DNA from 2 places in the Frigoribacterium sp. MCBA15_019 genome. Region 1 is predicted to be linked to the other one. Evidence: predicted binding sites of a transcription regulator. Region 1 holds the regulator's gene; the other holds the start of a gene.
The links. The regulator LexA, encoded in region 1, represses DNA repair genes until DNA is damaged. The targets are predictions, from matches to a motif close to TCGAACANNTGTTCGA.

Region 1 (4,152 bases):
CACGCCAAGAGCCGCGAGGGCAAGGCGCAGGTCGAACTCGCCCAGCTCGAGTACCTCCTGCCGCGCCTCCGCGGTTGGGGCGAGTCGATGTCGCGCCAGGCCGGTGGGCAAGTCGGAGGCGCGGGTGCCGGAATGGGCAGCCGCGGGCCTGGTGAAACCAAGATCGAGCTCGACCGGCGCCGCATCCACACCCGCATGGCCCGGCTCCGCAAACAGATCAAAGAGATGAAGCCGGCCCGCGACGCCAAGCGGGCCAACCGCGACCGCAACGAGGTGCCCACGGTCGCCATCGCGGGCTACACCAACGCGGGCAAATCCAGCCTGCTCAACCGGCTCACCAGCGCGGGCGTCCTGGTCGAGAACGCGTTGTTCGCCACCCTCGACGCGACGGTCCGCAAGAGCGTGACGGCGGACGGTCGTCCCTTCACGTACGCGGACACGGTCGGATTCGTGCGCAACTTGCCTCACCAGCTGGTCGAGGCGTTCCGGTCGACGCTCGAAGAGGTCGAGGCATCCGACGTCATCGTGCACGTCGTCGACGGGTCGCACCCCGACCCTGCCGCTCAGCTCGCGACCGTCCGGGACGTCATCGCCGAGGTCGACGGTCGCGACATCGCCGAGATCGTCGTCTTCAACAAGAGCGACCTCGTCGACGACGACCAGCGTCTCGTCCTGCTCAGTCTCGAACCGACGGCGGTCTTCGTCTCGGCTCGGACGGGTGAGGGCATCGACGACCTGCTCGCCCGCATCGCGGCCGTGCTGCCCGAACCCGAGATCGAGCTCGACCTGCTGGTGCCGTACGACCGCGGCGACGTGGTCTCGCACCTGCACGACTCCGGACGCATCGTCAGCACCGACTACGAAGAAGAAGGCACCCGGGTCCACGCCCGGGTCTACCCGAGTGACGTCGCCGGGCTCACGCCCTATGTCGCACCCGTGGGCGTCGGTCGCTGACGCCGAGCCCCGGGTCGTCACACGACGAAGCGCCGACCACCTCGAGGTGGTCGGCGCTTCGTCGTGTGCCGGGTGGCGCGTAAGTGGGTGGTGCGTTCGTCAGACCGACCGCAGGACGGCGACGACCTTGCCGACGATCTGTGCGTGGTCGCCGACGATGGGCTCGAACGCGCTGTTCCGGGGAAGCAGCCAGGTGTGGCCGTCTCGCTGGCGGAACACCTTGACGGTCGCCTCGTCGTCGAGCATGGCCGCGACGATGTCACCGTTCTCGGCGTCCTGCTGCTGCCGCACGACGACCCAGTCCCCGTCGCAGATCGCCGCGTCGATCATCGAGTCTCCGACCACCCGCAGCATGAACAGTTCACCCTTGCCGACGAGTTGTCGTGGCAGCGGCATCACGTCCTCGATCTGCTGCTCGGCCGTGATGGGGATGCCGGCCGCGATCCGTCCCACCATGGGGACGTGAGCCGTGTCGCCGTCGTCACTCGTCGTGAAGACGGTCGACGGGGGAGCCGTCGGCGCCGTGGCATCCACGAGGACCTCGAGGGCTCGGGGTCGGTTCGGGTCACGGCGGATCTTGCCGGCGAGTTCGAGCTGGTTGAGCTGGTGCGTGACGCTCGACAGGGACTTGAGGCCGACGGCGTCGCCGATCTCGCGCATGCTCGGGGGATACCCGCGGTGACCGATGCTCTCGGTGATCGCGGCGAGGATCGACGCTTGCTTCGCCGTCAACTCCTTGCGGGGGAGGACGCCGGGATCGAGCTGACGGGGGGCGTCGGGGGCCGCCTGCGGGGTGCGCTTCGGGTCGCTCATGGGTCTCCTGCCGTCGATGTCGGTGGTCCCTGTTTGACTCCTACCACCGATCGAAACCGTATCCGATCAGGCGGTGTCGACAAAACACATGTTCGAGTGTGTCGCGTTCTTCCTCTCTGATCCGGATCGATTTCGACCTGGATTACCCATCGCAGGGGTTGAAAGCGTCAGCAATCGAATGTATGTTCGGAACACGTCTTCGTGTCCGGCATTCCCGGCCGAGTGCCGGGCACGAACTCGTCCCCTGTCTTCCAAGGTGAAAGGACCACCTCATGAGCGTCACCTCAGCATCAGCAGTTGCGTCCCCCGTCGACTCGACCCGAGTCGTGCGCACGCGCCTGCGCATCACCCGGCGGGGTCGTGCGGTCGTCGCCGCGCTCGTGGCGGTCCCGCTCGTCGTCGTGGCAGGCGCGCTCGTCCTCAACGGAGGCGGCGCCGTCGCGTCCGACACGACGGGTCGCACCGAGTTCCAGCACGTGACCGTCGACGGTGGCGAGACGCTCTGGCAGGTCGCGTCAGAGATCGACCCCGATGCCGATCCTCGCGACGTCATCGCCGACCTCGTCTCGCTCAACAACCTTCCGAGCGCCGAGGTCTCCGCCGGTCAGAGCCTCGCCGTCCCCGCTCAGTACGCTCGCTGAAGCACCGTCGCCGGCGAGGTGGGCGGTCCGGCCCGTCGGCGTCGTGTCTGCGCGACGGCGAACGACCCGACACACCGTCGGCCCGCCCGTACGATGGTGGGGTGTCCTTCAGTCTCGACGACCTACCCATCCGTGACGATCTCCGGGGACTGACGCCGTACGGCGCTCCCCAGAAGAAGGTCCCGGTCGCTCTCAACGTCAACGAGAACACGCATCCCATTCCCGAAGACGTCGCTCGCGACATCGTCGAATCGGTGGCCCGGGCGGTCCTCGACGTCAACCGGTACCCCGATCGCGAGTTCACGACGCTGCGTGACTCGCTGGCGGCTTACCTCGGGCACGGTCTCACCCGAGACAACATCTGGGCGGCGAACGGCTCCAACGAGGTCATCCAGCAGCTCCTCCAGGCCTTCGGCGGCCCGGGCCGCTCCGTCCTGGGGTTTCCTCCCACCTACTCGATGCACTCGATCATCGCCACGGGCACCGGCAGTCGATGGGTCGAGGGTCGCCGTGACGAGGGGTTCCGCATCTCACCCGAGACCGCGGTCTCCGAGATCGAACGCACCCGTCCCGACATCGTCTTCTTCTGCGGACCGAACAACCCCACGGGCACCCCCCTCGATCTCGCCACGATCCAGGCTGCCTACGACGCCACGGACGGCATCGTCTTCGTCGACGAGGCCTACGCCGAGTTCATGCCGGCCGATCAGCCGACGGCACTGACCCTGCTGGCAGGTCGCGAACGGCTGGTCGTGTCCCGCACGATGAGCAAGGCGTTCGCGTTCGCCGGTGCCCGGGTCGGCTACCTGGCCGCGCACCCGGCCGTGGCCGACGCGCTGCGTCTCGTACGCCTCCCGTACCACCTCTCGTCCCTGACGCAGGCGGCGGCCGTCGCGGCGCTCTCGCACGCGAGCGAGATGCTCGCCATGGTCGACGACATCAAGGCCCAGCGTGACCGCATCGTGCACGAGTTGACCGAACTCGGGTACGAGCCGTGGCCCACCTGGTCGAACTTCGTCCTCTTCGGAGGGGTCGACGACCCGACCGACGTCTTCGAGCGCCTGCTCGAGCGGGGTGTCATCGTCCGCAACCTCGGCATTCCGAACCACCTGAGGGTCAGTGCGGGCACCGAGGCCGAGACCACCGCGTTCCTCGTGGCGCTCCGCGACATTAGGCTCTCTTCGTGACCCACGTGACCGAGACGACCAGTGCCGCCCGTACCGCCTCCCTCTCGCGTGCCACGAGCGAGTCGAGCATCACGCTCGCCCTCGACCTCGACGGTTCGGGCCGATCGACGATCGACTCGTCGGTCCCGTTCTTCGACCACCTCCTGACGGCGCTCTCGAAGCACTCGTTGATCGACCTCGACGTCGCGGCGACGGGCGACACCCACATCGACGTGCACCACACGGTCGAAGACATCGGCATCACGTTCGGCACCGCGCTGAAGCAGGCGCTCGGCGACAAATCCGGCATCTCGCGCTACGGTGACGCGCTCGTCCCGCTCGACGAGGCCCTCGTGCAGGCGGTCGTCGACGTGTCGGGGCGTCCGTACCTCGTGCACACGGGTGAGCCCGAGGGGTTCGAGTACCACCTCATCGGCGGGCACTTCACCGGCTCGATGGTCCGTCACGTCTTCGAGGCGATCACCTTCCACGCCGGCATCACCGTGCACGTCCGCGTGCTGGGCGGGCGCGATCCGCACCACATCGCCGAGGCCGAGTTCAAGGCGTTCGCCCGGGCG
Region 2 (4,152 bases), on a different contig from region 1:
CAGGATGTCGAGCTCGTCGGCGACCCGCTGTCGGGCGTCGACGTCGGGCGTGCCGGTCGGCACCGTGTCGGAGTCGTCGATCGAGAAGTCGAGCTGGTTCTCGACGTCGGTGGCCTTGGGGCGGGACGACCGGCCGGTGAGCGTCCGCACCCGGGCCAGGACGTCGCCGCGGGTGCGGCCCGGCCCGGCGACCGAGTCGAGTGCTCCGACCTGCGCCAGGCGCTCGAACAGCGACCGGGACGGCGTCGCCCGCTGCCAGAAGTCGGTGATCGAGTCGTAGGGACGGTTCACGACCACCCGGGCCAGCTCGGCGTCGCTGATGCCGTGCACGTCGGCCAGCGACAGCCGCAGCCCGAGGTCGCCCACCCGGGTCGGCGCGATCGGGGTCGCCGGCGGTCGCAGGCGCTCGACCCGGTAGACGTCGGTCGAGGCGTTGACGTCGAGCGGCAGCACGGGGACGCCCATGCGTCGCGCCTCGGTCAGCAGCAGCCGTTTCGGGTACATGCCGGGATCGTGGGTGAGGATGCCGGCCAGGAACTCGGCCGGGTAGTGGGTCTTCAGCCAGGCGCTCTGGTAGGTCGGCAGGGCGAACGCGGCCCCGTGGGCCTTGCAGAAGCCGAACGACCCGAACCCCTTGAGCGCGGCCCAGATGCGGTCGACCGCGGCGTCGTCGAAGCGTCGCCTCCCGGTCGCGGGGTCGAGGTTGCCCCGGGTGCGCTCGCGGAAGGTGGCTTCGAGCGCGTCGTCGTCGCCCTTGCCCATGTGTCGCCGGATCTCGTCGGCCTCGGCGAGCGACACCTGCATCGTCGCCTCGAGGATGCGCAGCACGTGCTCGTGGTAGATGACCACCCCGTAGCTGTCGTCGAGGAACGACGCGAAGCTCGGGTGCAGGTAGTCGGGCTGCTGGAACCCGTGCTTGGTGTCGAGGAACGGCGCGATCATGTTGCCCTTCATCGGGCCGGGGCGGAACAGCGAGATGTCGGCGATCAGGTCTTCGTAGCGGTCGGGCTGCATCTTGCCGATCAGCTCGCGCTGCCCGGGGCTCTCGATCTGGAACATGCCGAGCGTGTGCGTGGTGCGGATCGCCTCGAAGGTGGGTTCGTCGTCGTGGGGGATCTCGTCGAGCTCGATGCGGCCCTGACGGTTCACGTAGGGGACGTCGACCGGCAGGGCGCCGGCCAGGGCGGCACGCGGGCCGTTCACGCGTTCGATCTCGTCGAGGGCGTAGGCGAGCGAGCTCTGCATGCGGACGCCGAGGACGTCGAGCTTGAGCAGGCCGGCGTCGTTCATGTCGTACTTGTCGAACTGGCTCATCGGCAGGCCGATGCCGCTCGGTTGGACGGGGGTCGTGCTGAGCAGGTCGGAGTCGCCGAGGATCACCCCGCACGGGTGCATCGAGATGTGCCGGGGCAGACGGTCGAGCCGTTCGCTGAGGTCGACGAGCAGGTCGATCTGGTCGTTGCTGCGGGCGAGCTCGGCGATCTCGCGCAGTTCGGGTTTCTCGGCCATCGCGGTGCGCAGGTCGCGGGCGTTCGACCGCCAGACGTTCTTGGCCACGAGGTCGATCTGCTCGTCGTCGAGCCCCAGTGCGAGACCGGCGTCGCGCACCGCACCGCGCCCGCGGTAGGTGGACTGCATCGACATGAGCGTGACCCGGTTGCTGCCGTACCGGTCGAAGATCGCCCGGTAGACCTCGTGCCGCCGGGCCGCCTCGACGTCGATGTCGATGTCGGGCAGGGTCTCGCGCTTGTTGCCGAGGAACCGTTCGAACAGCAGGTCGTGCTCGATCGGGTCGACGTTCGAGATGCGCAGCAGGTAGGTGACGAGGCTGCCGGCACCGGAACCCCGCGCCGCGTTGCGCACCCGCAGGTCGCGCATCAGTGCCGAGACGTCGGCCACGGTGAGGAAGTACCCGGCGAAGCCGAACCCGGTGATGATGCCGAGTTCGTAGCGCATGCGGTCCTCGACCTTGTCGCGCAGGGCCCGGTCGGCGTCGCCGAAGCGTTCGGTGACACCGGCCTGGGCCTGCCGGAACAGCGCCTGGTCGGGGTCGCCGTCGACGCCGATCGCGCTGAGCTCGGGCACCTTCGGGCGGCCCCAGCCGAGGTCGGCGACGGGGTCGAGCCGGCACCGGTCGGCCAGGCGCTCGGTCGCGGCGAGCATCTCGTCGCCGGCGCTGCGGGGCAACGACGAGGCGTCGCTCACCAGACGGGCCAGCCGGCGCATCTCGGCAGGGGCCTTGAGGTACGCCTGGGCGTTCGGCTGCGGCCGGAACGAGCCGAGCGCGGCCAGGTGGCCGGCCGAGTCGAGCACGTCGGCCGTGACGGCCTCGTCGGGGTCGAGGTACCGCACGGCGTTCGTGAGCACGGCGGGCACCCCGACGTGGTCCGCGAGCTCGAGCATGCGTGCCGCGTGCCGGATGCTGCGGCTCTCGCCCGGCTCGGTCAGATGGCAGACCACCTCGACCACCACCCCGCCCGGCAGCGTCGCCGCCCAGTCGGCGAGGGACGCCGCGGCCTCGGTGTGCCGACCCGCCTGGACCAGCCGACCCACGTCGGAGTCGGGCCCCAGCAGCACGGTCGCCGCCGGCTCGGTCTCGCCCTGGACGAAGCCCCGTACCCGGGACCGGGCGATGGTCGCCACGCTGTTGGCACTTCCGCTGGCGCGACGGGTGGCCCGACCGTGCGACGCGCTGATCAGCCGACACAGCGCCGCCCACCCCGCCTTCGCCGGCCCGCCGCCCCGCGCCCCGTGCGCGAGCACCACGATGCGGTCGACCCCGCCGGCAGCACCCCCGCCTCCGTCGGGACCCCCGCCGTCCGCACCACCGCCCACGACCCCCTCGCGGTCGTCCCGGCAGCCCAGCTCGACCCCGACGATCGGGTCGACGCCAGCCGTCCGACAGGCCCCGACGTGCCGGATCGCCCCGTACAGCCCGTCACGGTCGGTGATCGCCGCCGCGTCGGCACCCGCCGCGACGGCGGCGTCGACGAGCGCCTTCGGGTGCGCCGTGCCGTGGTGGGCGCTGAACGCCGACGCGACGCGCAGGTGGGTGAAGCTCATGGTCGGTACCTCGGGCTGCTGAACCCCCGGCCGGGTCGTTCGAACAGGTGTTCGACCAGTGTACGTCGCTCCGATCGTGCCGTCCCACCGCCGGGCCCACCCGCGGCGTCGCGTGGCCTGTCATCATCGGGGCATGCCCGATCGACGCCCCACTCCGCCCGATCGCCGGGCCGCCCTGCGTCGTGACGCCCGCACCGCGACCCACTGGACACGCGTCCTGCTGGCCCAGCCGCGCCTCCTGCTCGCCGTGAAAACGGCGCTCGCCGCGGCCCTCGCCTACTGGATCGCGCCGCGGGTGCCCGGCGTCGCGGCCGACTACCCCTACTACGCGCCGCTCGGCGCCGTGATCGCGATGTACCCGACGATCAAGAGCTCGCTCCGCCAGGGGCTCCAGGTGCTCCTCGGCCTGGTCGTCGGCATCGGCCTCGCCACGGCAGTCTTCGCGCTGCAGGACGGACAGCCCGGGGTGCTCGCCGTGGCACTCGTCGTCGGGGTCGGCGTGCTCGTGGCGGGCATCCGCTGGCTCGGTGCCGGACGCGACTGGGTGCTGACCGCCGGGCTCTTCGTCCTGCTGCTCGGCGGCGCGAACGCCGAGGCGTACTCGCTGGGCTACATCGTCCAGATCGGGGTCGGCGTCGTCATCGGCGTCGTGGTCAACCTGGTGCTCGTGCCGCCGCTCTACGCCTCGCGCGCCGAGGCCCGCCTCACCCGGGTGAAGGACTCCCTCGCCGACCGGGCCGACGAGATCGCCGGCGTCTTCGAGACGCCCTGGCCCCTCGAGGACGACGAGTGGGAGCGACGCGTGGGCGTCCTGCCGAGCACCCTCCGCCGCGTGCGCGAGACCGTCGCGTACGCGGACGAGTCCCGGCACATGAACCCGCGGTGGATGCTCCGCCGCCGCGACCTCGGGCAGGAGTACGCCGACCTCGCCACGTACGAGCGCGTCTCGTTCCACCTGCAGGACGTCGCCGAGGTCTCGGGCATCCTCGGCCGTCGGATCGGCCGCCAGATCGGCATGCCCGACGACCTCGCGCCCGACGTCGCCCACGCCGTGCACGGCGTCGCCACCGTGATCCGGCGCCACGGGAC

Region 2: a site for LexA is predicted at 3,103-3,118, ahead of BIV04_RS02475 (DNA polymerase III subunit alpha). Genes of this name have one in related genera too.

Annotation. Positions count from the first base shown of each region.
Region 1 covers NZ_MJGS01000021.1:82,072-86,223, forward strand. The annotation lists gene hflX (GTPase HflX) at 1-954, shown strand, start outside; gene lexA (transcriptional repressor LexA) at 1,054-1,767, opposite strand; gene BIV04_RS15215 (LysM peptidoglycan-binding domain-containing protein) at 2,040-2,408, shown strand; gene BIV04_RS15220 (histidinol-phosphate transaminase) at 2,510-3,595, shown strand; gene hisB (imidazoleglycerol-phosphate dehydratase HisB) at 3,601-4,152, shown strand, end outside.
Region 2 covers NZ_MJGS01000001.1:521,947-526,098, reverse strand. The annotation lists gene BIV04_RS02475 (DNA polymerase III subunit alpha) at 1-3,063, opposite strand, end outside; gene BIV04_RS02470 (aromatic acid exporter family protein) at 3,197-4,152, shown strand, end outside.